DNA from 4 places in the Chryseobacterium sp. GTID13 genome. Region 2 is predicted to be linked to each of the others. Evidence: riboswitches for the same ligand, from Rfam matches in the RefSeq annotation. Region 2 holds a riboswitch; each other region holds the start of a gene.
What was found. Region 2 has a riboswitch for S-adenosylmethionine ahead of N4G44_RS04240 (SusC/RagA family TonB-linked outer membrane protein). Riboswitches for the same ligand answer to the same signal wherever they lie in the genome.

Region 1 (7,702 bases), 670 kb from region 2:
CAAAAGCCTGGGTTAGTCTTGAACCTACCCACAAATAGCCGCTGATGGTGGCAATAAGCTGTAAAGCAATGAAAACATTGACCATCTTTCCAAAGCCTGCCCCAAGCATATTACGCGCTGCTTCTCCCATAACATCTTCTTTACCTGCCAGCTGGCTTACAGGAGTATGTTTCAGCATGATAAAATTTACCAAAAGATAGCTTACTGTCACGAAAACGGTTCCTATAATTAAAGCCTTGGGAAGGTTTTTCTGGACGTCTTTTATTTCCCCCGCAATGTAAGAGGCAGAATTCCAGCCGGTATAGGAATAGGTAACAAAAACCAGCGAGGTGGCAAATGCAGGAAGCATGATCTCGTCCTGCCAGCTACTGCTGAATTCTAAACTATTTCCCGCATCCGATCCCGAGAGTCCCACCCCCAGAATGACAAGCACAATAATAAATGTGATCTTGATAAAGGTAAAAAAATTATGAAACCTGCTTGATGCTTTAAGACTGAATGACAAGGCTGCCGCCACAATGAAAATGACAGCAGTGGCAAAGCCGTTCCCAAAAGTATAATTAAAAGCCGAAAGGTATTTTGACATCGCAAGTGCAGCCAAAGCTACCGGTGCAGAAAACCCTATAATCAGGGAAATCCAGCTGACGAGGTATCCGAATACAGGATGGTAGGTTTCCTTCAGGTAAATATAATCTCCTCCGTTCCCTTTAAAGTAAGATCCCAGCTCGGCATAGCAGAAAGCCCCGAACAGTGCGAGAATCCCGCCGATGATCCACAGCAGGAAAATACTGTAGGTGTTGGTAATATCAGACAGCTGAAAGCCTAAAGTAGTGAATATCCCCGTGCCTATCATATTGGAGACCACGATAGCGGCAGCGGTTTTCCAGCCGATCTGGTGTGTAGCAGTACTCATTAAACGTTAAAAATTAAAATTAAGCCTTCCGAAGAAATAGTTCCCCAGTGTTCCCATCTGAACCGGCGCATATTTAAATACTCCATAATATGAATTTTCATAGATCTGACGATCCGGGAAAACATCAAAGACATTATTGGCTCCTATCGTCAGGTTGATACTTTTCGTAATATCATAGCCTACACTTACATCGGTAACAACTTTTGGAGAAAAGTTTTGAACTTTCCCAAAGGGATACCCATCCCGTATGACCTGACCAAAATACGTATTTCTTACCATGAAATTGAATTTCCCAACGGCATAATTAAGACCAAGAGAGGCTTTTGTCTTAGGGGAAAGGGTTTCAATGATATTCACCTGATCCGGTCCGAAATATTCATCCTGTGAAGGAACCAGGTTTTCCGGAAAATGAAAATCCGTAATCTTAGTTTCTGTGTAATTTCCTGCCAGGCTGATATTTAAATTTCCGCCACCAATTTTCCAGTCGTAGGTAACAACAACATCCACCCCCTTAGTTTCAGTATCTATAGCATTGGCGAAAAATCTTCCGCTTTCCACATTATATTGAGCCAGCCTTGGGTCTTCAATATTACTGGTGATCACGATTCTGTCTTTTACCCTGATCCAATAGCCATCTACCGTGATAAACAAACGGCTGGCAGGTTTCAAAGTAAATCCTGCACTTGCATTGACGGAAGTTTCCTGTTTTAACTTATCAAATCCCAGGGCTCTGGCCGCATCACTGTCGTTCCTGAAAATTCCTTTGGTGACGATTCCTAATCCGGAAGTGGAGATATCCGCATAGGAATTATTAAAGTACTGCTGTTGAAGGGATGGGGCTCTGAAACCGGTTCCTACAGCTGCCCGTATTGCATAGTCTTTTATGAATTCGTACCTCACTGCCAGCTTGCCGTTCAAGGTATTTCCGAAATCTGAATAATTTTCAAATCTTCCTGCAAGGTCTATATTTAATTTTTTAGCTAAATCATAGGAAACATCTGCATAAACGGCTGTAGAATGTCTTGATTTTTTCAGTGCATTATCCGGCGAAAAACCAATAAAAGATTGTGAGCCTCCGTTTCCCTCCACTTCAGATCCCGGAACTGCAGGATTTCCATTGATATCATAGCGGGTGTAAGAGGCTTCATCTCCCGGTTTGATCTGATACTGTTCAAAACGGAATTCTCCTCCAAAGGCTACATTAAACTGATTGATATTCTTAGAAACATCAAGATTAATAGTATTTTGAAGGAAACTGTGTGCTCCTGCATAAAAACTTGTAGGAGATTTTACCCCCAATGAAGCATTGTTGGTATGGTCTACATTATAATTGAAGGTATTGCTTCCGAATGTATTGCTTAAATCGAGCAGCCAATTGTTGACATTATATTTGGCTCCCACGGCATAAGAAAAATCGTACACCTGCGATCCCAGAACAGGCTGAAAACCATTTGGGTAAATAGCAGCCACCACATTATCTGTTTCTCCCGGCAACCTCCTGAAACCGAAGCCTTTTCCTTCTTTAATGCTGAAACCTCCGAAGGAATACAGTTTAAAGCTATCACTGAACGGATATTCGGAGTTAAAAAACAATTGGGCCTGCCTGATCTGTGCGTCTCCGATCTGGAAATTAAAATCATCCCGGTTGAGCCCTCTTTCTTTTATAATCCTGTCGTCTTCTGCTCTTGCTGCCTTCGGATCATCTGCAAACTCATACGCAAAATTACTTCCGAAGATATCAAGATCGTGGTTTTGGGTTCTGGTGGTTTTTCCTCTGTGGCTTAATTGTAATGAAAGATTCACATAGCTGTCTTTCTTTCCGAGGGAAGATCCGTAGTTGATTCCGGCCTGGTAGGTTTCCCCGTCATTTCTTCCGCTGATTCCGTAGGATGCTGTTGCCGAAGCTCCGATATCTTTTTTAAGGATGATATTTACCACTCCCGCAATGGCATCGGAACCATATTGTGCAGCGGCTCCGTCTCTTAGCACTTCAATCCTGTCAATAGCAATTACCGGAATCGTGCTGAGGTCTGTCCCGACAGATCCGTTCCCTACTGTATTCTGATAATTGACCAGTGAAGTGGTATGTCTTCTTTTTCCATTGACGAGCACCAATACCTGATCAGGGCCCATTCCTCTCAAAGTCACCGGATCAATATGTTCTGTTCCGTCGGAAGCTGACTGTCTTACGGAATTGAAGGAAGGAATCACATAATTCAGAAGATCCTGAACTGTCGTCTGCGGGGCAGATTTCTGTAGTTTTTCTATATTGATAACATCTACGGGAACCGGTGTTTCCAGTTTGGTTCTTTTGGCATTCCGGTTTCCTACAATAATTACATCTTCGATCTGGGTTCCTTTTTCCTGCTCCTGGGCATTAACCAAAACAGCTCCCAGCAGGATAACAGACAGGCTTAATTTTTTCATCTTTGTCCTTGTAAATTAATCATAAATATTTCCCACGGACCTCATCCGCAGCTATAAAAGACTTCAAGAAATGGAATTACTGTCAGAATATTGACTTTTCTCATCTTCCCCATACCGGGTTGGAATTAGCACCTTTACACTTTTTAGAGCCGTGCAGGTTGCTAAGGTTTCATAGGGCCAAATCCCTCCACCTTTCTTGATAAATCTACTGCAAAAGTAGACTAATATTTTTAATTTTCAAAAAAGAGGTTTATATTTTCTATGCTGTCAATAAAAAAGAGGGACAATCTATCATTATCCCTCTTTTTTTATTTGATGATCATCTTCTGGATGGCCATGCCTGTTTCAGACCTCAGATGAACCAGGTAGGTTCCCGGAGGATAACTGGCTTTCAGTTCATAGGTTCCACTTTCATTATTAAGCTTGAACGAATCTATTTTCTTCCCGCTCATATCAAAAATGGAAATTTCCCCATTTTTAACTTTGTGATAAACGAGTTTTGCCAAACCGTTCTTTACAGGATTATCTGCAATCTGAAGGGATAGTTTGTTAGCCGCATTCACATCAGATGTTGACAAGGCTCCTGCATAATTTCCAAAAATACGGAACTCACCCGGCTGCAGTGTAATAGGAGCAGTGGTAGAGGCAACAGTGGAAACAGAGTTATCCATCAGATTCTGCCATTGTCCTGTATAAGGAAAATAAGGAACTACATTCTGTGCAGAAGTAGTATAATTGCCCAAAACAACGATGTTCTTCACGCCTGCTATTGAATTGTCATATACATAAATCCTTGTAATTAAACCTTCAGGATCATTCGCAAGGTTATTCGATTCTACACTATATGTTTTTGATTTGAAAACAGGATAAGTATTTCTGATATTGATAATTTTGGCCCAGGTATCATACACTGATTTTCTGTTCGCATTGGTATCATATCCTAAAGTAAAGGCAACAGGCTTTTCATCGGTTCTGCATCCGCTGCTGATCGTACCGTCTGCACATCGGTTGATACTGAATTCATAGCCAAGCTCTCCAAACTGCCAGATCATTTTCGGACCGGGAATCGTAAAGAATGTGGCTCCGAAAGTTTTCATTCTTTCAAGGGCCGTATTCAGGTTAGTTACATTGTAAGCTCCGTTAGAAGCACCATACGCAAGGTTTTTAAACATTAATCTTTCTTCATCATGACTTTCTCCATAACCCACCGCAGACATATTAGTGAAGCCGTGAAGGGTATGATTCATCCTGTCGTAGTTGCTGTTTTCCTTGTAGCCCATTGTGTTTTGGTTGTAAGGATCAGTCTGTTTGTTCCAAAGCATTACTCCTTTTCCTTCGGCAATTCTGTAATTCGCCCACTGCTGTTCTTCTGCATCTGTTCCTAAATGCTCGAAAATCATGTAGGAATTCGGGTCTATTGCCCACTGCTTGTCAGCATAATTCTTCATAATATCTACCCTGTCCTGCTGGTAAGCATTGGTACAGGTTTCATCGTTTTCAGAGCAGCTTTGGGTAAATCCTTTGGTAAGGTCCCAACGGAATCCGTCGATATGATATTCCGTCAGCCATTGCTGAAGGCTTCTTTCAACATAATATTGTGTAGCCGGACTGGTATGGTTAAAGTCATTAAATACGTTATAAGAATGCTTCGGAACCTGGTTAAAATAAGGGTTATTGGCAGCAATATCACCATAACCGTCACCATCCGGATCAATATTCCAGAGTCTTGCTAACGGCGAACGTCCTGTTGCATGGTTAAACGCAATATCTAAAATAACGGCTATTCCGTTCTGATGGCACAGATCAACAAATTCTTTGAATTTCTCGGGAGTTCCGTAAGCTTTATCCAGCGCATAGTGGAAAGAAGTATTGTATCCCCATGAAAGATTACCTTCGAATTCCATAATAGGAAGAAGCTCAATGGCATTGATATTTAAGTTTTTTAAGTAGGAAATCTTATTGATCAGTGACTGCCAGTTTTTTTCCTGGGTAAAGTCTCTCAGCAATAATTCATACACAACAAGATCTGCCTTGGCCGGTCTTTGAAAATTGGTTACCTGCCAGTTGTAAGGAACCTGTCCTGTTTTAAACATTGATACTTCAAAATTCTGTCCGGCCGGGAAAGGAGGCAAATTCGGATAAGTAGTGCTTGAAATCCACTGGTCATCATAAGAAGATAAAATTTGAGGAGAGAATGGATCTGCAACAATTCTCATGTCATTTGTTCTGTACTGGAAGGTATACAACTGTTGTGGAGTCAGCCCGTTCAGCTCAATCCAATAAAGATCAGGGTTTGTCGTATCCCTTTTCATCAGGTAAGTATCATTCACCGTCCAGTTATTAAAGCTTCCGATGACATGTACAAAGTTTTTATAAGGAGCATACAGGGCAAGGCCTACTTTGGTCGGGTCTGTAGGGCTGTAATTAATTCCCTGTCTTATCCAGCCCGGAATGGCTTCAGAAACTACATTTCTCGGAACCTGCAGCATGAACGTGGCATTCTTGGTATTTGAATTGGCTGTTGCAATCAGTTCCATATTGGCATCCTGAGTTACCGTATAGCTAAAACTGTAAGACTGTGAAGGTACAGAAGTAGAATTTACCACTGTTCCGTTCGCTTTAAGCTGAAATGTTGCCGCAACATTCGTTGTTGCAGTAATATTAATGGAGTTTCCGGCCGGAACAGAAGTTAAGCTGTTGGCTGCCGGGTTCGTCATGCTTAAATTTAGAACCCCAACATTTACAAAGGTGTCCGAAGTCTGGTGAGACCCGGTTTTATCCTTCAATAAAAAGCCAAATCTTCCGATTCCTGTTCTTCCATAAAAAGTAGTTGGAGTAAAGGTTATGGAATACGTATCGGTTCCTGAATTGTAAGTAAGTTTATTCAGTTCATTGGAATTATTCCAGCTGCCATTGGTAGGGCAATCCTGACTATTCTGGTAATTGGTATCCAGAGACCACGACCAGATATAAACGGCATTGTTCGAAATGCCCCAAGCTGCTTCATCAACCTGGTCACCTGGCACCGTTAACGTAATAACATCTGTTTCATTAAATGGATTCGGAGCAATCGTATAATTGACTTGCCCAAAAACAAACGCTGTAATAAACAGGTAAATAAGGGAATATAATTTTTTCATTTATCTTATTTTTTATCGAATATAGGATTTATTTTTCTTTATATCCTTCATTTTTTTATTTACAGAAAAAGACCCGTGGATGTTTTCACGGGTCTTTGCAGGAAAAGTAATTGTAATGAACTATCCTTTAAAATAAACTAATCAGGAAATCCTGCAACAAAAGGTTTATAAAAAGCCCTTGTTGATCAACCCAACGGAGGTGGACTTAGTTTTTAATAATTTTCTTAGAAAAAACCTGGCCGCTCTTTAATTTTAATTCTACAATATAAATTCCATTCGGAAGTCCGTTCATATTGATTTGATTATTAACAAACTGTACATTAGTAAGTCTTTGCCCTGCCATATTAATCACATTTATAGTCTCAATCAGTGAATCTGCCTTGATATTAAGAATCCCATTGGTCGGGTTAGGATATATTCCCACTGTTCCTGTATTTTTTATGATATCAGATGTCCCAAGTGCAGAAGCGGTCTTTATACATCTTACCGCTGATCCCTGTCCTCTCATTGCTCCCGAAGAAGGGTTGGCAATGGTAGAACCTATGTATAAATATTTACCTCCTGAATTGGATGTATCCGAACTCCAGAAATATCCTCTCTGCCCTACAAATGTAAGCGCTCCGCTGGAAGAGCTTCTGTATCCGGATGCGGGAAGTTTCAAGTGACTGTTGTAAGCGGTTCCCGGATTGGCAATATTTTCTGCATTCACAATACCTGCCCATTCTGCCTGCGATGGCATTTTCCAACCTGTTCCTACAGCCCGGCAGGGATCTGCTCCTACATATTTGGATACATTTGCAGGATCTGAGGCTGTCCATTTATCGGTAGCCTCAAACGTTCCCCACCATGAAGGTGAGCCAATGATAAAAGCATTCATGCCGGCTAATCCGTCCGGTGAATTTGGTGATGCCGGAGCTGCTGTTGCTGAATTTCTAAGCTGGTGCCCGTCATCCCATCTTCCCCATTGGAAAAGGTCTCCATATGAATTCTCGTCACCCATGGCAGAGGCAATCTGGGAGCTTCCCAGGTTTTGCTGCAGCCATATATTTCCGTCACCTCCTCTTACTGTTGCGTAGGTCACCTGCTGTCCGCGATAATTAAAAGTAACGCATCCTGTGTCTCCCGCATTGCTTCCCGGATCTGTATTGGTACAACCCGGCGGAACACCATCCAACGGAATTCTTTTTACTCTGGTAACATTGTCAGCGTAAGCCAGAACCAA
Region 2 (7,702 bases):
ACCAGTGCATCAAAATCATCTTCCTGAAGTCTGTTAATAATCTCTCCTTCAATATTGGACTGATAATATTTTAATTCATAAGAAGGAAACTCAGTCTTTAATTTTTCCAAATAATCCTCCATGGAAAGGGTTCCATAGATTTCCGGTTCTCTTGTACCGAGCAGATTGAGATTGGGGCCGTTAATAATAAGGACTTTCATTGAAAATAATTTATTCAAAGATAATATTTTTTAAATACTGTTTTCGCTGTTGTTTTTCAGATTTTTCTGGAAATATTCTGATGGTGTGATTCCTTCAATTTGCTTGAAAACCCTGTTGAATGTCGATTGGTTTGAAAATCCGGCCTCAGTGTAAACATACATGAGTGTTGTTTTCTGAAAATCAACCTCTGTAAATAGTCTTTTTATATAATTTATCCTGTAGGTATTCAGATAGCTGTTAAAGTTCGGAAATCCCTTGTGTCGGATGGCTTTCGAAATATAGCTGCTGTTGACGTCCATTGCTACGCTTAAAGAAGACAGATTGAATTTTACATCTTTAAAAAGCATATTTTCTGTCATGGATTCCTCAATTTTATTGAAAAGATTTTCCATGTTTTCATTGTCTGTCTCAATATCTTCCGGAGCGGGTTTTGTGATGGTTATTTTCTCTTTTTCTGTTTTTTCAGCCTGGGAAAACCGTGACAGGATTTCAACTTTTCTGATTTTATCATTGTAATGAATTAATAACGCAACTACCAGAACATTTGAAATAATTAAAATCGTATCTGTGAAGATGATTTCTTTTTGAGTATGTTTTGGAAAGTTAAAAGCCACGTTGTTTGCTAAAAAATAGCCGGTTAAGATAATAAGGATAATATAAAAGGTATAGAATAATACTTCTTTTTCGTGAAAAAGATATAGGCTCCCAGTGGGACGGGCAGCAACCAGCAAAAACTTGCGACCGAGTTGTCCCAAAAAGCAAGCATGATGTAGAAATTATACAGAGTAGCAGTAATTAGATACAAATGAACGAGAGTACGGGTAGAAAACCTTTTTCGCATGATTGAATAGCTGTATCCTAAAAAAGCAATCCTCCGGTTAAATACCAGGGCATTACTTCATCATGAATATAAAACGTAAAGATAGCAGCATAAATTCCTAAAATAATAATCATAAGGAAGATATATCTGTCCATCAGCTCATGCTTTAATTTTTCTATTTGTTCATGTGTTGTGCTCATTTGTGGACGTAGGAAAGTTTATTTAAATGAAGGATCAATGAATTTCTGAAAATGATTTTGATAACTGATTGTTTTTCAGTGCTCTATTTAATTTAAGTCATTTTCGTGATTATCATTAATCTGATCTTTTTTTGATTTATCGTCAGCAATATTTTTGCAAATAGTTTTAAATCAAAAAATATTTCAAGAATGTTCTCTTTTCACTTTACAAAATTATTGAAAAAAGGGAACATATCTAAAAGTTTTTATTGAATAGATATCAGTAAAAAATTATGGAGATATTGAAATATCAAATGGTTTTGAAGCATAAGACGAAATTTAAAATTGTCTCAGAAATACACAAATGAATCTCAGGGAGAAGATTTCCCTCTTTAACTAAAAAAATTATCATGAAGAAAATTATTTTACTCATTACAGGCTTCGGCTTTGTGTCCATGTATTCACAAGTAGGTATTAATACTGCAAATCCACAAGGAACTTTCCATGTTGACGGTTCAAAAGATAATAATGCAACTGGTACCCCAACAGCTGTACAGCAATCCAATGATTTTACGGTGACATCATCCGGAAGTGTGGGAGTTGGCACTACAGTACCTGATGCATCTGCAATTTTGGACATTAATGTGGATGGGCTTGCGGTTGGAAGTAAAAAGGGCTTCTGGGACCAAAAGCAGCATTGACCTCTCAGACTGATCAGGTAACAATACCTTCACCTGCTGCGGGACTGCTTGTGTATAATGTAGGAACCGGAGGACTCGGTTATGTAGGCTATGTATTCTGGAACGGTACAGAATGGAGAACATTTAACAATGGCTCTCTTGCTCCCGGAACTTTAGGCTCTATTACCTGTAACGGGGTGACGCTTTCACCGGGAACTTATACTGCCGGAACACCTTATACGGGAACAATGACTGTTCCCTATACCGGAGGGAACGGTGGAGTTTATGCGGCACAGACTGTGGGACCTGTAAACGGGCTTACTGCAACACTGGCTGCCGGAAATTTCAATGTAGGTTCGGGAATTCTTAGCTATACAGTATCGGGTGTGCCTACTGTTTCCAGTCCTACACTTACCACCTTTGCAATCAACATCGGTGGACAGAGCTGTAGTGCAACGGTGGGAGCAGGAGCAGTAATTGCTCCTGGGGAGCTGGTATATTACCATTCTTCAATTCCGCGCAAAACAGCATCATTTCTTTTAAGCCAGTTTCTTAATGATCTTCCGGTAATCAACAATACTTTCAGGGTCGATGCTTTTATTACTGCTCCCAATGCATTTGATTCCAGTGGCGCGAGTACGAATTTTGATCCCCGTCTCTACAATATCACTGCAGCCAATGCAAAAGTATGGGTTTCTGAAGTATCTACCCATACCGGTGACTCACATGGAGCCAATCTGTTAGTCTTTCCAAATAATTATGCTCAGTTTGATGATGGCGTATATCTTACTTATGGTAGAAACGAAACGGTAACTTTTGACATTACTACTGCGGATAACAAATGGTATAGAGTTTATTATGCACTGCGTATAGATAATAAATCTTTCACCAGTGCTGGTAATGGTAATACTACTACAGATTCAAACAACTTAGATAATACATTGGAAGTCTTCGTATCCATTCAGAGACTGTATTAAATGATTTAAATTTGATTGCAACATAGAATGACGCTAACAGCGTCATTTTTTATTTTCCGATACTTATTAGAATAAAATATTAATTCAAGTATTATTAATGATATTTCTCATATTTAACAATTATGTAATATTTGTAAGTGCTTATTTATTGGGGTTTTAGATGAAATTTAAGTTAATTTTTGAAAATATTTCATAATAAAATTTAAAGTCTACTTGTTTTGTGGACTAATTGTTTTTAGATTTGCAGACATATTTCGATCGGCTTATAAAGAAAGATGGAGGGAACTGACCCTGTGAAATCTTAACAACCTGCCCAGAGCAAGGTGTTACATTCAGCCTATAAAGGAAAAATAAGCACTTGGTTTATCGTATTGAGCGATGCCCTTTGCTGTCTTTTCCGCAAAGGGTATTTTTTAAATATATGATAAATAAAATTGATTATGATTAGTAAAAATTTAATTAATTCTAAGGTTTGGGTTCCACCTGTTGCTATATTTTTCTTAGGAATAATGGGCGTACAGGCTCAGACCCAAACTAAGAAAGATACGGTTAACGAAAAGGAAATCGATGAAGTGGTTGTCATTGCTTATGGTAAGGCTAAAAGAACAAGTTATACCGGTTCAGTAGCTACCATATCCAGTGATAAAATCAACAATAGGCCGGTTACCAATATTACAAAAGCGCTGGAAGGGCAGGTTCCGGGGATCCAGGCAGTAAGTGCCTCCGGACAGCCGGGTTCTACCGCTTCTGTACGAATAAGAGGAATTGGCTCTATAAGTGCTTCAAGTGATCCATTGTATGTGGTAGACGGGATTCCTTTTGACGGAAACATCAATTCCATCAGCCCTAATGATATTGAATCCATCAGTGTTTTGAAAGATGCCACCGCAAGTTCATTATACGGTTCAAGGGGAGCTAACGGAATTATTATCATCACAACAAAATCCGGTAAGAAAGGAGAATCCAGGATCAATTTTAATATCAGCCAGGGATTTTCCAACAGAGCGGTAAAGGATTATAAGCAGGTAAGCACCGATCAGTATTTCCAGCTTTATTGGGAAGCATTGAGAAACGGTTATAAATCGGGGCAGATCAGCTCACAGCAGGCAGCACAGATGGCGAGTGATAACCTGACAACTGCTTTGGGAATCAATCCTTACGGAGCCGGTTTTCCCAACCCGGTAGGGACAGACGGAAAGCTTGTTCCTGGAGCAAAAGCTTTGTGGAATGATGACTGGAGAGATATTCTTCAGAGAACAGCTTCCAGAAGCCAGGTAGATTTTGATATCAGCGGAGGCAGTGAGAAAAGCAATTATTTCTTTTCGTTAGGATATCTTGACGATAAAGGAATTGCCATTGAATCCGGATTTCAGAAATTTTCCACGAGGTTAAAAATTAATTCAGAAGTAAAGAAATGGCTGAATGCAGGGGCCAATTTAAGCTATACCAACAGTATCCAGAATGCGCCGCCATCTTCAGACTCGAGAACTGACAATATCATCAATGCAGCCAGGGTTATTCCGTCTTTCTATCCGTATTATGAAAGAAATGCAGATGGAAGTTATGTGTTGGATGCAGAAGGAAACCGGGTTTATGATTTCGGGAAATACAGACCTACCAGCGCATTGCAGAACCAGAATGCTGCAGCAACATTACCTTTGGACAAGAACGAAAATAAAGAGGACAACTTCTCCGGGAAGGGTTTTCTAGAGTTTATTTTCCTTCCGGAACTGAAATTTAAAACCAGCTTTTCCGTTGATCTGGTGAATTATAACGGTCATTACTACTCTAATCCGCTTCTCGGGGAAGGAAGTGAAATTGGAGGTTCTGTAACGAAATCCAACAGCAGAACATTATCTTATACCACCAGTAATATTCTGACTTTTGATAAAAAGTTCGGAAAACACCACTTGAATGTTCTGGGAGGGCAGGAGTTCTACAAATATGATTATCAGACGATATCCGGCTCCAGAAGCCAGTTTTCTCTTCCTTATTATTATGAGCCTGATGCAGCTGCTTTATTGGGGAGCTTTAGTGGTAACAGTGACAAATTTTCTTTGTTGAGTTTTCTGGGAAGAGCGGAATATGATTTTAATAATACTTACTTTTTATCATTATCCGGAAGGGCAGACGGTTCTTCAAGGTTCTTTGCTGATAACAGATGGGGGAAGTTCTGGTCAGTGGGAGGTTCATGGAAAATTTCAAATGAAGATTTTATTAAGGATTTAAATATATTCAATCAGCTGACTCTGCGTGCCAGCTATGGTGGCCAGGGGAATGATAAATTACGAAGACCTAACGGATCCTCTCTGTACTATGCCTACCAGGAATTGTATAAATTTTATAATAACCTGGGTGAGCCGGGAACAGTCCTGGAAAAAGTACAGACCAATGATGTGAAATGGGAAACCAATCTTAATTTAAACGTAGGTCTTGAATTTGCTGTTCTTAATAACAGAGTGAAAGGGAATGTAGAATATTTTAAACGTAAGAGTCAGGATCTTTTGTTTAATATGCCGGTTGCCCCATCCCTGGGAATCAGTGACTTTCCTTTTAATGTGGGAACAATACAGAACACCGGTTTTGAATTTTCACTCTTCACAACGCCTATCAAAAATGATAATTTCCAATGGAATGTGGATGTCAACCTGAGTACTCTGACCAATAAAATAACAAAGCTGCCCAAAGGATCCGTGATCACAGGAACAAAACGTCTTGAAGTAGGAGGTTCTATTTATGATTTCTTTATTCCTGAATGGGTAGGAGTAGATCCTTCCAACGGAAAACCTCTCTGGAGATACATTTACCAGGATGCCAACGGAAATACAGTAGACGGAACCACTTCCGAGTATGCCAAAGCAACCAAAACAGTACAGGGATCCGCATTGCCTAAAGTAATGGGAGGGGTTACCACAAGTATTGCTTATAAAAACTTTGATCTTTCAGGATTGCTGACATTCAGCATCGGTGGGAAGATCCTTGATACGGATTATACATCATTAATGTCGAACGGAAGCGCCGGAGGACGTGCATGGAGTGCAGAAATGCTGAATAGATGGACTCCTGAAAATCCAAATACCGATGTTCCTGCGTTAAGCACAACAACGAATAACTGGACTTCCACGTCTTCAAGATTCTTATATTCCGGAACGTATGCCAGACTTAAAAATGTGAGCCTGGGCTATACACTTCCTTCCGATTATTTTGAAAAATTAGGATTAAAAAAATTCAGGATTTATGTTCAGGCAGAAAATTTCCTGACTTTCTACAAGCATAAAGGAATGGACCCGGAACAGGCACTGGATGGAACAACCTATTACAGATATCCTGCCATGAGAACGATAACTTTCGGTCTTCAGGCAACTCTTTAACCTATTTAAAATTGAAATAATGAAACAATTAAAATATATATCTTTTGCCCTGATCGCAGCATGGTCATTGACCAGCTGTGCAAACGAACTGGAAACGGCTCCTACAGACCAGGCTAACGGTGCAGAAGTTTTCAAAACGGCTGAAAGCGCAGAAACAGTGATCAATGGTGCCTGGGCAAAACTGAATGATGACGGTCCGACTTACGCCAATATCGGTTACTCAACAGTCTTGAGGACAAGTGATGCCATGGGAAGCGATGTAGCGGTTCTGACCAATAAATACGGGTTTCCGTCTGCCTATGCTTTTACGGAAATGATCAATAGTACAGCTTCGAGACCGCAGTTCATATGGTCGACATTATATTCAACCATTAATAATATGAATAATGTGATCACCCGTATTGACCAGACCGAGGGCAGCCAGGAAAAAAGAACCAGGTAAAAGGACAAGCTAAAGCATTGCGGGCCTTCTGTTATCTGAACCTGGTCAGCTTTTACCAGTTCAGTTATTTAAAAGATAAAACAGCTCTTACAGCACCCATCTATACGGAACCTTCAACCATCAGTTCAGTTCCAAAGAAAAGGGCTAGCCTGGAGGAAATCTATAACTTAATTAAAAGTGATCTTACGGAAGCAGATAATTTATTGGTCAATTATACCAGAAATAATAAAGATAAGATCGACAAAGCTGTGGTAAACGGACTTTTAGCAAGAACTTACCTGAATACCGGTGAATGGAGTAAAGCGGCTGCAGCGGCAAAAATTGCCAGAGGCGGTTATCCCCTCATGACAGCTGAAAAATATAAGGAAGGTTTCAACGACATCAGCAATGGCGAATGGATCTGGGGACATGGGCAGACCCAGGAACAGTCGGGGGCAAGCTATGCTTTTCACTATCTGGATGTGTCTTCTTCGGGAAGTTATTATTACAGTTTTATGGCAGATCCATTTTTCAAAAATTTATTTGACACCAATGATATCAGATCCCAGCTGTTCCAGTGGGATGGTCTTCCAGGTAGAGAAGGTCTGCTGAGGTATTCTAAATTTAAATTTAAAGCCGGTCTTATCGCAGATATCGTATTGATGAGAGCTGCAGAGATGTACCTGATCGAGGCCGAAGCTGAAGCAAGAAACGGAAATATCACCAATGCTGTGGCGGTTTTAAACCAGTTGAAAACGGCAAGAAATGCCAATCCTTACACTGGATCTCTTGCCCAGGATGAGGTAGTAAAAGAAATCCTGATCGAAAGAAGAAAAGAACTTTTCGGGGAAGGATTCTCTCTTTCAGATATTATCAGAACACAAGGTATAGTAGTAAGAAAGCCTTACGTAGATGCCAGCGGCCAGCCGATAAAAGTACAAGTCACCACTCCGGACGGAACGATAAAAACAGTAAATGGAAGAGGACACTCGGTCTTTAATTTCCCGGATCAGACTGCTTTTGCACCGAACAGTAAGTATTATCTGTTTAGTA
Region 3 (7,702 bases), 750 kb from region 2:
AGGTCAGTTTTTCTACACTGAAGTCCTCAGATCAATCTGTACAGGATGTGAGAACGACTTCTTTGATTTCCCCTCAGATTTTTTCCGCTCAGGCAGACCTGGAGCTTCCGTTTTCTTTTGGGACGATCGAAACCGGAATAAAATTCAATCAGTTTAAAAACCGTTCGGATCAGAGATATTTCAATGTGAATGCAGGACAATATGTGGAAGATCTTTTAAGAGCCAATATTTTCGAATATCAGGAAGAAAACTATGCCGCCTACATCAGTTATGCGAAGTCTTTCGGGGAGCATTGGGAAATGAAGGCAGGCCTTCGCTATGAAAACACGAATGCAGAAAGCTATACCCCTTCTTCCGATTCGGGAAACCAATATAATTACGGACAATGGTTTCCATCTGCTTATGTATCCTATAAAGAAGGTAAAAATGTGTTCAGCTTTTCTTATTCCAGAAGGATCAACCGGCCAAGTATGGGCAACCTTAACCCTTTCCGCTGGTATTCGAATCCGTACTCTTATTCTTCGGGAAATCCTTTGCTGACTCCGGCTTATATCAACAACTGGGAGCTGGGATATACTTTCAACAGTAAATTTTCTGCCAGCATTTATTATCTGATGATGAAAAATGCCTTCGGACAGATCTCATATATAGATGGACTTTCACAGATCGGTACATATCTGAATTACTATAACAATAATTTCTGGGGATTGAATGCTTCTTATACGGATACTTTTTTCAAATTTTGGGAAGCCAGCATTTCGATCAATGCTTCTCTTCAGAATTCAACGGTATTCAATATTCAGGCAGAAACACAGAAAGGAAGCTCATTCAGCTACTCGATCAGCAATACGTTTACTCTGAATAAAAATAAGACTCTTGCCTTATTCCTGAATTATGATCATAGCCTTCCCTACAGAAATGTAAACTCTTATTTCTATTCTTTTCCGGAACTGACTTCAGGATTGAAAATTTCCCTTATGGAAAAGAAACTTCAGATCAATGCAACGGTTACCAACATTTTTGCCCAGAGATACCGGGGTGACAAGTATTTTACCGACAGCAGCCAGCATATGGATAATTACTGGGATGGCAGAAGCTTCCGTTTGAGTGTGAATTATACCTTCGGAGGCAGTAAAAAGAAGATCAGTAAGAAAAACATCAATTTCGAGGAAAAAGACAGAGCACAATAATTATTTAAACCATTAAGGTATAATAAGTTGTTAAGAGAATTAAGAGTTTATATCAAATTTTTACCTCTTCTTAATGGTTTAAAAACAAAAAACAGAGAATTAGTCTCTGTTTTTTTGTTTTCTCTTTCTATTACTTTAAAATTTAAATTCCACTCTTGCAAAAAGGAAACGCCCTCCAATCCCGTACTGGGAAACCTGTCTGGAATACACAAACTGATTATCCGCTGTCAAAGAGCTGATATTCGGACTTTTCGACGGAAGAATATTGAAGATATTATTACTTCCTATTGTTGATGAGATATTTTTATTAAAATCATAACCTACGGAAAGATCCGTTACAAAACGTTCATTCAGAACAAAATGCTCTCTGCTTTCGGTAACTCCGTCAAAATTGGCATCCAGCACATCAGCATCCGTCACTTTTCCGAAGTAGGAATTTCTAAGGGAAACGGTAAGGGCTGCAAGCCTCAATGTATTGGCAAGCGTAGCTTTTATACGGGGTACAGCTTCTTCAAAATACACTCGGTTAGGTTCAGAAAAATAATTATTGATCTGGCTTACCAGTTTAGGAGAAGCATGAATATCGCCGATTCTTCTGGTTTGGTTAAGATTAAGCCCAAGGTTATTTTCCAGAGATACCCCTTCCGAAATTCTTGAATTCTGAGAAATCGTAATATCTAATCCTTTTGTCTGTGAATCCACTGCATTAGCAAAGAAGTTGGCAGCGCTGGCCCTTGCAAGGTCAAATGCACTTTGCAATACCTGATCATCAGGAGTATTAACTGTTTCCGGACGGTAGAATAAATCCGTAAGCACTACTCTGTCCTTGATCTTTATGAGATAAGCATCCGCTGTAAACACCAGGCTCAAAGACGGAATCTTCCACGTAATTCCTGTACTGTACGATTGTGAAGTTTCCTGTTTCAGTTTTGGAATTCCCAAAGCTTGGGCTGCTTCGGAATTATTCCTGAAAGTTCCTACTTGTGTTGTTTGTCCCTTCTGTATCAATGTAGATGTCGAACTGTAGTAGATCTGCGCAAGAGAAGGTGCCCTGAATCCTGTGGAAACCGCTCCTCTCCAATTGAAATTTTTAGCCAGCTTCACATTGGTGGCCAGCTTATAATTAAAAGTAGAACCGAAATCTGAATAATTCTCGAAACGTACTGCTCCTTCCAACAGCCACCAGTCGGTGGGCTCAATTTCCACATCGGCGTAGGCCGCCAGACTGTTTCTGCTTCCGGAAACAGCATTATCAGGACTAAACCCTGGAAAAACCTGTGATCCGGCAGGTCTTACAGCACCGAAGAAGTCCGTTACCTTTTCATTGTCGGGAGTGGCGGCTGTTACTACACGGCCATTGATATCATAAGAAACATAGGAATTTTCGTTTCCTGCATTTACTTTATAGTTTTCATAACGGTATTCTCCTCCAAAAGCCACATTCAGGCCGTGAAGCACATCATATTTTTTGGAGAAATCAAGATTTAAAGTATTTTGTAAGAATTCTGAGCCACCTGCTTCAAATGTTCTTGGGGAATTCTCTCCCAATGAGGCATTAAATGTATTCACCACCCCAAAATTAAAGGCATTCTTTCCGAAAGTATTACTCAGATCCACATTCCAGCCATTCCATTTTCCTTTGATTCCTCCGGCTAAGGAATAATCATTCACACTGGCTTCAATTTGTGGAAGATATCCATTAGGAGTAACAGCATTGATGTTTCTTTCTGTGTTGGGCAGACGGTAAAATCCTCCGGCATTTCCTAAACGGTAGCTGTAACCTCCGAATGAATATACTTTCCAGTCTTCATTGACGGGAATTTCAGAATTGAAAAAAGCTGTGCGGACTGCAATTTAGACTGCCCTGCTCTCAGACTGAAATCTTTTCTTTCCAACCCCCGGTATTTAAGCTCGTGATCCGTAAAATCCTGGCCTAATAAGCCTTGTAATGCTGAAATACTGTTCGCTCCAGCTATCTGGTTTTTGAAATCCTGTGAAAAATAATCAACCTGTGATGCATACTGCTTAACGGTATTAATGATTTGCTGGGTATTGGGAGTATTGGTAATATTTTTATACAGTCCATCAATATTGACTCCATTCTGCAATGCCCTGTAATTAATCGCATTATAGGCATTAAAAATATTTCCCTGACGGACGCCAGCTCTTGAATAAGGATCTCTGTACTGTACGGAACCCGTTACATTAATGAAACCCTTCTCCCCGATTTTCGCCCCATAGTTAAGATCTGCAGAAATGGTCTGCCCGTCGATCCCTCCTGAGAAGTTATTGGCCACTGGCGAAGCATATCCTCCTAAAAATACCTGTCCTGAAAGTCCAAGCCTTTTCTTTAACCCTAAATTCACGACTCCTGCAATAGCGTCGGAACCATATTGGGCAGAAGCCCCGTCTCTCAGAACTTCTATTTTCTCTAAAGCAAAAGCCGGAATTGCGTTAAGATCCGTTCCTACCGAACCTCTTCCCGGAGTCAGGGTAACATTGATCAGGGATGACTGGTATCTTCTTTTCCCGTTAAGCAAAACCAGCACCTGATCCGGACCAAGTCCTCTTAAAAGAGCGGGATCTACGAAATCGGTTCCGTCATTTACCGTATGCGAGGTGGAAGAAAATGAAGGCACTACATAATTAAGCGCCTGGCTTATATTATTTACGGGACTTTGTCTCAGAATTTTAGAAATATTGATGATATCTACCGGAACCGGAGTTTCTGTAAGGGATCTTCCAGCCCCTCTGGACCCAAGGATCACCACATCATCGATCTTTTTGGAAGATACAGAATCCGTCTGCCCGAAATAAAATGCTGAAATAAAAGTTGCTGATGCTATGATTGTTTTTTTGTTGAAATTGTACATGTGTTTTTCTATTTTTTTGATTACTGATTGTTGGTTGATTTCAGGTAGTAAGATTCCTGTAACCTCTATTTGAGGTTACGATCAAAAGCCTGAATGATTGAATTATTTTTTAAAGAAGTCTAGAAACAACAACACATGCACATGTGGGTATGGCATGAGAACAGGTCAGAATAACGAAGCGGAACTTCATGATCTGAGAAACGAAATTTTAAATTGGTCTTGTGGTTTCCCTTGTCTTTAAACATTGATTTTATTTTTAAAACAAAAATGTCAAGATGGGAAGAAAATAGAGAATAAACATTTTTTCCGGGCATACCGGCTTATCTATTTTAGCACCTTGCTTGTTTTTGCAGGTTGCTATCCCATCTATGAGATTCTTGATAATTACGTGGCAAAGATATAATTATTTCGGAAATAAAAAAATAAATGCTCAAAATTTTAACTTTTCGCAAATTTCACCGTAACAAATGAGTTTTTTTACGTCTAACTGAATAGTAGTAAAAAACATTATGAAAAAAACTATATTCACGCTGTCTTTGCTGGCGTCTTTTTTTGCCTATTCACAGGAAAAAACCAATACCGGCACAGACAAGGAGAAACAGATTGAAGGCGTAGTCATTACCAAAACTAAAAAAGCCGTTGAACAGAAAGCGGACCGTACCATTTTTGATTTTTCCGAGCAGCCGCAGCTTAATAACGGGAATGTTCTGGAAGGTATCAAAAAACTTCCGGGACTGGTTTCCACCGATATCGCCGGAATGATGTACCAGGGAAAAATCCTGGATGTTTATCTGAACGGAAGACCTTTAAATATTACTTCAAACGAACTGAATTCTTTTCTTGAAGGGATGCCTGCCAACTCGGTAGACAGAATAGAAGTGATCACCCAGCCGGGAGCAGAATATCCAGCTACCTCAGGAGGTGCCATCATGAATATCATTACCAATAAGAACGCCAATAAGTATCTAACAGCAACCTATTCGGGAAATTATTCTTTTAGCAATTACGACAAATTCAGAAGCCGAACCACCAATTCTTTAAATCTGAATGCAAGAAATAAACTTTTCGGATGGCAGCTGAATGTAGGCCAGAATTACCGTGAAAGTATGCTGAATGGCGATCAGGATGTGCTTCTGCATAACAATACGGACAGAATCGGACGTGGATATTTTGCAAAATCAGGATTGACTTTTGATCTTGGGCAGGACAGATTATTGCTGAACTACGATATTTACCACAACAATAATGGCAATTATACAGCCAGTACAGGACTTGCCGACATTCCTGTAAGCCTTAATCCTCTCCAGTACCGGGAAGCTAATTATGAAGCATCCGATGTGGCTCATACCAATAACCTGAGACAGGAAGCTGTTGTAACGTATCAGAAGCGTTTCAGTGACAAGTCTCAAAAACTGGATTTCCAGTTCGGATATACCAAAGCCTCTTCTAAATTTTCCCAGGATAATTTCTTCCAGAGAGGCTTTTATACAGACCCTTGGCAGCCTTTCCTGAATGTAGGCGGAGAAAATGTACTTGATAATAAGTCGGATATGAGGGTAGCTAACTTCAAGGTAGATTATTCGCAGCCGATCAAGCTTCTGGACGGTGGAAAAGTAAGTTTAGGCGGTTTGTATGAAAGACAGGATTATGATACGGAAAGTAAAGGCCTGACCAACCTGGAATACCAGAGACAGACAGCATCTACCTACCTTGAATTTCAGGCAAAACTGAAAAAGTTTGATTTTACCTTAGGAGCAAGAGCAGAAAACTATGATATTTATGGAATTACACGAATTATAAAGGATAATGCTGTTGTAGAAAGAGATTTAACCCCTTTCAATAAATTCAAGCTTTTCCCGAATGCAAGCGTACAGTATAGCCTGATGAACCAGGTATATGTTGCAGCGAACTACAATAAAAAGATTACGCTGCCAAGCATTTCTGCCCTAAACCCGAACAACGTCATTTTTGCCAGCCCGAATACGGAAGTTACCGGTAACCCGGATCTTCAGCCTACGATCTTTGACAATTATGAATTGAAAGTTTCAGCATTTGATTATGCTTTCATCGGATACAGTGTAAGTTCTGCAAAGGATCAGGTAGCACAGATCATCATGAAAAACGGCAAAAACCTTTACAATAGGCAGGTGAATATTTCGAATATGAAAATCCACAACTTTAATGTAGGTCTTCCTATCCCTTTTATGATTTTCAGCAAGCCGATGAGCGAGATCATGAAGTTCAATTTTAATCCTGACAAGATTAATTTCATGTATCTGTATGCAGGTTATCAGAAACACGATATTGATAATTTAAACAATAAAGGATTCTGGATCTTTAATATCATGACCCAATTGCTTTTACCGAAGGATATCAAGCTGACGGCCAATTACAGCTATTTAACACCGAAAGCCGGGTATTTCTATTTTACAGCAGATAAACCATTCAATAATAACCTGGATATTACACTGACAAAAAAGTTCATGAACAACCGTCTTACCGTTTCTGTTTTCGCGAATGATATTTTCAACGGACAGGTAATGCAGGTGTATTCCAATCCGCCTGAAGGGCAGCCTGTAATGATCAGAAGTAAGTATGATACGAGAAACTTTGGAATTTCAATCAATTATAAAATTCCTACGAAGAATAAACTGGCCAAGGAAGATCCAAACATCCTGAACCAGACTAAGAAAGAAGATAGCAGCGTGATGCAGAATCCGCAGTAGTTTTCTATCCTCAATCCTAAAAATAAGGCAGTAAAAATATTTTTACTGCCTTATTTGTTTAAACAATATAATTAAAAACCGATAGTCTGGAATTTCCAGCTCAAAGTATCGATAAGGGTAAGCTGATCCGTTTGTAAAGGAAGCCCGGTGATCATTTTCAGAGCCTGCATGGCCATCATGCTTCCTACAATGCCCGGAAGTGCTCCCAAAACTCCAAGACTGTCACAGTCCGGGATATTTTCTTCAGAAGGCGGTTCGGGGAAAAGATCTCTGAGGTTCTTGCTTCCTTTGTAATTAAAAATAGCAACCTGTCCTGAAAAACCAAGTATACTTCCGTAGACTAAGGGTTTTCCTAATTCCGTACAGGTATCATTGATTAAATATCTTGTGGTAAAATTATCAGAACCGTCTACAATAATATCATACTGTGAAAGGATCTCTTCTGCATTGGAAGGGTTAATTTTTTGATCAATCCCGGTAAAATTCACCTGATGATTAAGATTTTTTACAAAAAGCTCCGCGCTTTTGACTTTTGAGATTCCAACTGTATTTTCAGCGTGAATGATCTGGCGGTTGAGATTATGAAGTTCAACCTCATCAAAATCGGCAACGCCAATATTTCCAACGCCTGCAGCCGCAAGATATTGGATGACCGGGCTACCCAAGCCTCCTGCTCCGATCACAAGAACTTTGGAATTGATGATCTTCCGCTGCCCTTCCAAACCAATTTCTTCAATAAAAATCTGCCGGCTGTATCTTGCAAAAATATCTTTGCTCATCTTATAATTGTTTTGAACCATTAAGGTTTTTTAAGGTGTTGAGAACATTAAGGTGCGCTTTGCTTTAAGATTTAAAATCTATTGATTTTTCTTAATTAAACTTAATAGCTTCAATATTCTTAATGGTTTAATTT
Region 4 (7,702 bases), 130 kb from region 2:
GAAGACTGTAAAACCTGTTCTATCAGAGTTTTTCCTACATTTCCATGACCTATGATCGCTAAATGAACGGTTTTAGGTTTTTTGAAAATTTCAGATTCGATGATATTTTTTGTTTTCTCGTCCTGCGAAGAGGTTACTACGATATTGACTCTTTTTTCTGCTGCCACCTGGTTTAAAAGCAGTGGGAATACATTGTTTCTTGCCAGCTCTGCAAGGACTTTATTGAAATCTTCCGCTACGAATCCAAGCACGGAAACATTATTAATGCTGTAAATCTGTGAAACTTTGCCTGACTTTCTTTCGGCTTCAAATTCATCAATCAGGCAGGTAACTGCTTTTTCTGCATCCGCTTCATTCACCAGGATAGATATCCCGTTTTCAATAGCCTGCTGAGAGATCACTCCCACACTTATGCGTGCCAAAGTAAGCGCCTTAAAAATTCTTCCGTCGATCCCGATTTCACCCAGGAAATCTTCTCCTTCAAATTTGATAATTGATCTGTTCTTTAAAAACTTTATTTCGTTAGCATTTCTCATTCTACAAAATATTTTTTATGATTGTATTTAATTGTTTATATTCCATCAGGAAGGCATCATGCCCGTGAATTGACTGTATTTCGTGGTAAAAAACCTCTTTGTTTTCCTCTTTCAGCTGCTGAAAGCACATTCGGATTTCTGATGCCGGGAAAAACAGATCGGTGTCTACAGCAATAAGGTGCATTCGGGCGCTGATCTTTTCTTGTTGCTTTTTTCGGTATTGATATTCATCAGCAAATGATTCATTAGCTTATAAGCTTTCAAACTAAATCTTTCGTTTAATGAATTTCCGTGATAAACGAGCCAGTCTTCAGATTCTAATCTCTGTTTTTCCGGATCGTATCTATTTTGAAATCTGTCGTTTAAAGATTGAGGAGTTCTGTAGCACAGCATCGCATGGATTCTTGCTTTCTGCAGAGGTTCATCATTTCCGTTTAAGAGGAATTTCTGAACCAGGCACTGTGCATGAAGCCAGTCGTGGGTTTTGGAATCGCAGGCAATGGGAATAAAAATTTCCGCCAGCTGCGGCTGCTTGGCAAGCATTTCCCATGCAATTCCACCTCCGAGAGAGCCTCCGATAATGGCGTATAAATTTTTGATATATAAAGTTTCAAGACCTTTCAGGAATATTTCAGCAATATCCGAAGGGGTGAAATCTTCGTATTCGTCAATTAAAAAGTCATCAAATCCGTTTCCGGGGATATTGAAACACAGAACAGTATACTTATTGGTATCAATGACCTGATTTTCTCCGATCAACTGCTTCCACCATCCTTTTTCTCCGGAAACATTTGAATTTCCGGTCAAAGCATGATTGACCAGTATAACGGGAGCTGAAAACAAGTCTGGCCCGAAGATCTGATAAGTCAGCGGGATATGGTATTCCTTTTGGGAATGGGTTTGATACGAAAGATTAATATAGTTTAGTTCTGTTTTCAATTCTATTATTTTAATACAATTGAAAATGCCACAGGAAATGGCTGAAAAGAACTTCAGTGAGTTATCTGTCCAAAATAAATTGGTAGAACGTAGCACCTTCTCTGCTTGCACAAAGGGTTGCTAAGGTTTCATAGGGTCTAATCCCTCAACCTTTCTTGATAACATTTTCAATATTTGAATGAACGCACTGCAAAGATATGTTTTTTCTTTTAATTTTTTCAAAAAAAATATTTAATATCAAAAAAACCAGTAATAGTAAGTGTTCCAATAGTATATTAATAATTATTCAGATGGAAAGAATTGGAATTTTTTTTCAAAAAAACTAACTTCGTATTTGAAAAGTGATGAAATATGACTGTTGAAAAAGAAAGATTACAAGATTCCAAATGGAAAAACTGGGGGCCATACGTCAGTAACCGGCAATGGGGAAATGTACGTGAAGATTACAGCCCGAACGGAAATGCCTGGAATTATGCCAACCACAATACCGCAGAAAGTTATACTTACCGATGGGGTGAAGAAGGGATTGCGGGGATTTCCGATGTGAAACAGATTTTCTGTTTTGCCTTTTCCTTTTGGAACAAAAAAGATAAGATCATAAAAGAGCGTTTTTTTGGATTAAGCAATCCTCAGGGTAACCACGGGGAAGACATCAAAGAAATCTTTTATTATTTAGATAATACACCTACGCATAGTTATATGAAAATGGTGTACAAATACCCTATCAATGCATTTCCTTATGATGATATTGTTGCGGAGAACGGCAGAAGAAGCAAAAAGGAACCTGAATATGAGCTGTTTGATACAGGAATTTTTGACAATGATGAATATTTTGATATTTTCATTGAATACTGTAAAGGCGACCACAATGATATTCTTGCAAGGGTAACTGTTCATAACAGGAGTAATGAGGATGCTCCCATTGTCCTAGCACCAACTGCCTGGTTCAGAAATAACTGGAAATGGGGATATAACACCTATAAAGGCCAGATGAATGCTGCGTATGACGGATGCATAGATGTTAACCATGACAGTATTTCAATCAAAAAGTTCTATTCAAGAAACAGGGCTGCCCAGAGTGCTTTCTGCGAAAATGAAACCAATACACCTAAACTATATGGCGCTCCTTATCCGGGTAATACCTATTTTAAAGACGGAATCAATGACTATATCATTTATGGAAGCAATACGGTAAATCCGGAAAAAAGAGGTACCAAAGCTTCTTTTATCATTGATGAAATGGTAGGCGCAGGACAATCCAAAGTTTTTGATTTCAGGCTGTGTCCTGATGAAACTGATGAGCCTTTTGAAAATTTTGACGAAATTTTCAGCACAAGAATTGCCGAAGCAGATGAATTCTACAGCGAAGTCCAGAGCGAAACAACGAATGAGGATGAAAGGAATGTTCAGCGGCAGGCATTTGCAGGCCTTCTGTGGAATAAGCAGTTTTATCATTACAACGTAGGAAAATGGCTTAAAGGTGATCCGAATCATGAAGCTCCGAGAAATTTTAATGAGTATGTAAGAAATACAGAGTGGAACCACCTTCACAACAAGGACATTATTTCTATGCCCGATAAGTGGGAATATCCCTGGTATGCGACCTGGGATCTGGCATTTCACTGTGTTCCTTTTTCTATCATTGATGCGGAATTTGCCAAAGGTCAGCTTTTACTTTTAACCAAAGAATGGTATATGCATCCGAACGGCCAACTTCCTGCCTATGAATGGAATCTGAGCGATGTGAATCCACCGGTACACGCATGGTCCTGCTTCAGGGTTTTCAAAATTGATGAAAAACAAAATGGCAAGCCTGATCTTTTATTCCTTGAAAAAGTATTCCAGAAGCTTCTCCTGAATTTTACATGGTGGGTGAACCGGAAGGATAAAAACGGTAAAAATATTTTTGGCGGCGGTTTTCTTGGTCTGGATAATATCGGGGCTTTCGACCGAAATATGGTACTGAAGGACGGCCAGCATCTTGAGCAGGCTGACGGAACGAGCTGGATGGCAATGTATGCTCTCAATATGATGCGCATTGCTATGGAACTTGCCCAGTATTATCAGGTATATGAAGATATGGCGATCAAGTTTTTTGAGCATTATCTGTACATCGCAGAAGCTATGGAAAACTTAGGTGACGGTAAAGAAGGTTTATGGAATGAAGAGGATGGCTTTTTCTATGATGTTCTGCAGCTTGGTAACGGGGACAGTGTGTCTTTGAAGCTGAGAAGCATTGTAGGGTTGATTCCTATGTTTGCCGTAGAAATTGTAGATCACAAATTATTGGAAAAGATGCCGAATTTCCAGGCAAGGATGGATTGGGTCTTAAAGAACAAGCCGGAACTTACAAAACTGGTTTCTCACTGGGACGAGGAAGGACAAGGCAGAAAGCACCTGATGAGTATTTTACGCAAAAACAGGCTGACAAAGGTTCTAAGAAGAATGCTTGACGAGAATGAATTCCTGAGCTCTTACGGAATACGCGCCATGTCTAAAGTATACGAGGAAAATCCGTTTGTATTTTCTGTTCACGGTACGGAAAACGTAGTTTATTATACTCCTGCGGAGAGCGACAGCAGGATGTTTGGAGGTAACAGCAACTGGCGGGGACCGATCTGGTTTCCGATCAATTTCCTGATCGTGGAAAGCTTACAGCGTTTTCACTTTTACTATGGCAACAGCTTAAAAGTTGAATTTCCTACAGGAAGCGGTGAGAAAAAAACCTGGATGAAGTAGCACAAAATATCAGCAGAAGGCTATGTTCCCTGTTTTTGAAGGATGAGGATGGGCAAAGGCCTTTCAATGGGGGCAATGCCAAGTTTAATTATGATGAACATTTTAAAGATTATATTACTTTCTTTGAATATTTCCACGGAGACAACGGCCGAGGTGTAGGAGCTTCCCATCAGACAGGATGGACGGCAACGGTTGCAAAGCTTATGAAACCAAGATTAACAGTATAAATGAAGCTTCCGGCCCGAATGGGCCGGAAGCTTTTAATTTCTTACAACTATTAAACTTTCTCTCCGTTAACAAGAACTTCATACCCAATTTCTACATTCGGCTCTAAGGTTTTTGATACGGAACAATATTTTTCAAAGGATAATTCAGCCGCTTTCAATGCTTTTTTAGGATCTATATTGCCTTCCAGAAGAAATTTCACTTTGATCGATTTAAAAGGTTTTGCATCTTCTACCTGAACTCTTTCCCCTTCTACTTCTGCCTGAAAACCTGTGATTTCCTGGCGTTGTTTTTTCAGAATTGAAACTACATCTATCCCGCTACATCCGGCCACTGCCATCAATACGCTTTCCATAGGAGAAACTCCTTTAGCTCCCGGCTGTGAGGTATTGTCCAAAAGGATTGAGTTCCCCTGGGAGTTGGTACATTCAAATAAAAAATCGTCGTTTATTCTGTTCAGTGTAATTTTCATTGCTTATTGCTTATTGCTTATTGCTTATTGCTTATTGCTTATTGCTTATTGCTTATTGCTTATTCAAAATTATAAAATTCCTCGCGCTTTTATCTCAAGATATTTATTGATAACGTCAATATTTAAATTTTCAGGAAGCGTATATACGGTATAGATCCCATATTTCCGGAGTTCCTGAATGATCAGTTTCTTTTCAAATTCAAATTTTTCAGCGATAACCTCATCATAAATTTCCTGCATACTTTCAGGGTTTTTATGAATAAGAGTCTGTAATTCTGAATTTTTAAAAAATATAACGACCAGCATATGATTCTTGGCAATGCCTCGAAGGTATTTTAATTGACGGTTTAATCCATCCAGGGTTTCAAAATTGGTAAAAAGTAAAATAAGGCTCCGTTGGTTCAGAGAATATTTTACATCCTGATACAGACGGTTAAAATCACTTTCAAAAAAATCGGTTTTAATATTGTATAATGCCTCGGAAATCTTTTTTAGCTGGCCTGATTTGTTTTCAGCAGCTACTTTATTTTCAGTTTTTTTGGAGAACGTCATCATTCCGGCACGATCCCCTTTTTTCAAAATAATATGAGACAAGGCCATAGCCGCATTAATGGAGTAATCGAGAAGACTCAATCCGTTGAAAGGCATTTTCATCGTCCTTCCTTTATCGATCAGAATAAAGATACGCTGTGACTTTTCATCCTGAAACTGATTGACCATCAATCGGTTTGTTTTGGAAGTCGCTTTCCAGTTGATGGTTCTGATATCATCACCGGGAACATATTCTTTGATCTGTTCAAATTCCATCGTATGCCCCAGTTTCCTGATTTTTTTGATCCCACCCAGCATAAATTCACTCTGTAGTGCCATCAACTCATATTTTCTGAGATGAACAAAGGACGGATAAGCTGGCAACATGGCATCTTTCTGGAAGCTGAACCTTCTGGCTACAAATCCTAACGGTGAAGAAGCAAACACATTCAGGTTTCCGAAACTATACTCTCCTCTTTCTTTGGGTACCAAACTGTATTGGAAATAGGTATTTTTGCCCGGCTCGATGTTCTTTGTAATCAGGAAATCTCTTTTCTGGAATTGAAAGGGAATTTCATCAATGATCTTGGTGTTGATCTTAAAACTGTAATTATTTTTAATATCAATTTTTACAAAATTTTCATCTCCGTTGGACAACTTTTCGGGAAGTATCCTTTGGGCCAGCAATGCACTCTTTTGATTAAACAGCAAAAGATAGTCTACCATTACCGCAAGAAAACACAATAACACCAAAATGTGAGCAACCCACATCAGGACCGGAAAGAAAAATGCAAGGACATACACAATCCCCACTCCGATGAGCGAAAAGAAAAATCGTGTATTGATGTATAGGTTTTTCATATTTTTAAGGTAGCAGGTGGTAGATCGTAGGTGATAGGTTTGGGGTTAAACTGGTTGCAGTGAATTTATTAAACCATTCAGCATTTTTGAAATCTCTATAATATTGTTATTTAATTTTTGATAATTTTCTTCATTTAAATAATTAAGATTTTTGGAAATCATTAACTGAGTTTCTACTTCAGCACAGCTTCCTCTGGCTATTTTCAGAAATTGCAAATAGTCTGGTTTGCTTCTTCGGGAGTTGCCTTCAGCAATATTTGATGGTATAGAAACCGAAGCTCTTCTGATCTGCGAAATAAGCCCATACATTTCATCTTTCGGAAAAGAACCTGTACTTCTATAAATATCCGTAACAAAATCAATAGATCTCTGCCAAACCAAAAGCTCCTTAAAATTAGCCATAAAGTCTCATCATTTTAATAAAAAACAATTGTAAGTACATCATTCTGCATTTAGCACCTGCAAACTTTTACCTAATATCTGCAACCTATCTAGGAATTTCTATTCCCTCCAGGATCTGACGTATAATTTCATCTGCAGTAAGGCCTTCCATCTCTCTTTCCGGAGAAACGATTACTCTGTGTCTTAATACTGCATAACTGGCTTCCTTGATGTCTTCCGGAGTTACAAAATCTCTTCCTCTGAGCGCAGCAAAAGATTTGGAAGCTGTAAGCAGAGCCAGTGAAGCTCTCGGAGAGGCACCCAGATATAAAAACTGGTTTTCCCGTGTATTGACTATAATTTTAGCAATATATTCCATAAGCTGAGATTCTACAATGATCTCTTTTACCAAATGCTGATAATTTTTCAGCTGTTCTGCGGTAATGACACGGTTTACTCCTTCCGTCTTATCTTCTTTTTTACTTTCGTGCTGGTTTCTTATAATGGCAATCTCCTGTTCAAGATTAGGATACCCGACATTAATTTTGAAGAGAAAACGGTCCAATTGTGCTTCAGGAAGCCTGTAAGTTCCTTCGTGCTCTATAGGATTCTGGGTTGCTACTACCAGGAATGGCTCGTCCATCATATAGCGGGTTCCGTCCATGGTGATCTGCCTTTCTTCCATCACCTCAAATAATGCGGCCTGTGTTTTGGCAGGGGACCTGTTGATCTCATCAATCAGGATAAAATTAGAGAAAATGGGACCTTTTTTAAATTCAAATTCGGAATTTTTCACACTGAAAACAGAGGTTCCCAAAATATCGGAAGGCATAAGGTCCGGCGTAAACTGGATCCTGCTAAAGCCAACATCAATGGTTCTGGCCAGAAGTTTAGCCGTAATGGTTTTGGCAACACCGGGAACACCTTCGATCAGGACATGACCGTTGGATAAAAGGGCGGCAATAAGATGCTCAACCATGCTTTCCTGCCCTACAATAACTTTGGCTATTTCAGCTTT

Region 1: another riboswitch for S-adenosylmethionine. It lies ahead of N4G44_RS00875 (TonB-dependent receptor plug domain-containing protein); the one in region 2 lies ahead of N4G44_RS04240 (SusC/RagA family TonB-linked outer membrane protein).
Region 3: another riboswitch for S-adenosylmethionine. It lies ahead of N4G44_RS00485 (TonB-dependent receptor plug domain-containing protein); the one in region 2 lies ahead of N4G44_RS04240 (SusC/RagA family TonB-linked outer membrane protein).
Region 4: another riboswitch for S-adenosylmethionine. It lies ahead of N4G44_RS04945 (alpha/beta fold hydrolase); the one in region 2 lies ahead of N4G44_RS04240 (SusC/RagA family TonB-linked outer membrane protein).

What each region holds. Positions count from the first base shown of each region.
Region 1 is NZ_JAOCMB010000002.1:175,440-183,141, forward strand. It holds gene N4G44_RS00870 (APC family permease) at 1-913, opposite strand, end outside; gene N4G44_RS00875 (TonB-dependent receptor plug domain-containing protein) at 920-3,340, opposite strand; SAM riboswitch class I at 3,438-3,546, opposite strand; gene N4G44_RS00880 (alpha-amylase family glycosyl hydrolase) at 3,649-6,480, opposite strand; gene N4G44_RS00885 (T9SS type A sorting domain-containing protein) at 6,686-7,702, opposite strand, start outside.
Region 2 is NZ_JAOCMB010000002.1:849,350-857,051, forward strand. It holds gene N4G44_RS04215 (type II 3-dehydroquinate dehydratase) at 1-200, opposite strand, end outside; gene N4G44_RS04220 (helix-turn-helix domain-containing protein) at 231-815, opposite strand; gene N4G44_RS04225 (hypothetical protein) at 1,060-1,221, opposite strand; gene N4G44_RS04230 (hypothetical protein) at 1,611-1,901, shown strand; gene N4G44_RS04235 (hypothetical protein) at 1,898-2,857, shown strand; SAM riboswitch class I at 3,118-3,214, shown strand; gene N4G44_RS04240 (SusC/RagA family TonB-linked outer membrane protein) at 3,298-6,228, shown strand; gene N4G44_RS04245 (hypothetical protein) at 6,248-6,670, shown strand; gene N4G44_RS04250 (RagB/SusD family nutrient uptake outer membrane protein) at 6,688-7,702, shown strand, end outside.
Region 3 is NZ_JAOCMB010000002.1:95,399-103,100, forward strand. It holds gene N4G44_RS00480 (TonB-dependent receptor domain-containing protein) at 1-1,190, shown strand, start outside; partial or broken gene N4G44_RS00485 (TonB-dependent receptor plug domain-containing protein) at 1,326-4,063, opposite strand; SAM-I-IV-variant riboswitch at 4,354-4,452, opposite strand; gene N4G44_RS00490 (outer membrane beta-barrel protein) at 4,573-6,789, shown strand; gene N4G44_RS00495 (HesA/MoeB/ThiF family protein) at 6,861-7,568, opposite strand; partial or broken gene thiH (2-iminoacetate synthase ThiH) at 7,688-7,702, opposite strand, start outside.
Region 4 is NZ_JAOCMB010000002.1:975,589-983,290, reverse strand. It holds gene N4G44_RS04950 (ACT domain-containing protein) at 1-536, opposite strand, end outside; partial or broken gene N4G44_RS04945 (alpha/beta fold hydrolase) at 538-1,475, opposite strand; SAM riboswitch class I at 1,534-1,640, opposite strand; partial or broken gene N4G44_RS04940 (MGH1-like glycoside hydrolase domain-containing protein) at 1,827-4,441, shown strand; gene N4G44_RS04935 (OsmC family protein) at 4,492-4,911, opposite strand; gene N4G44_RS04930 (DUF58 domain-containing protein) at 4,981-6,303, opposite strand; gene N4G44_RS04925 (four helix bundle protein) at 6,349-6,705, opposite strand; gene N4G44_RS04920 (AAA family ATPase) at 6,791-7,702, opposite strand, start outside.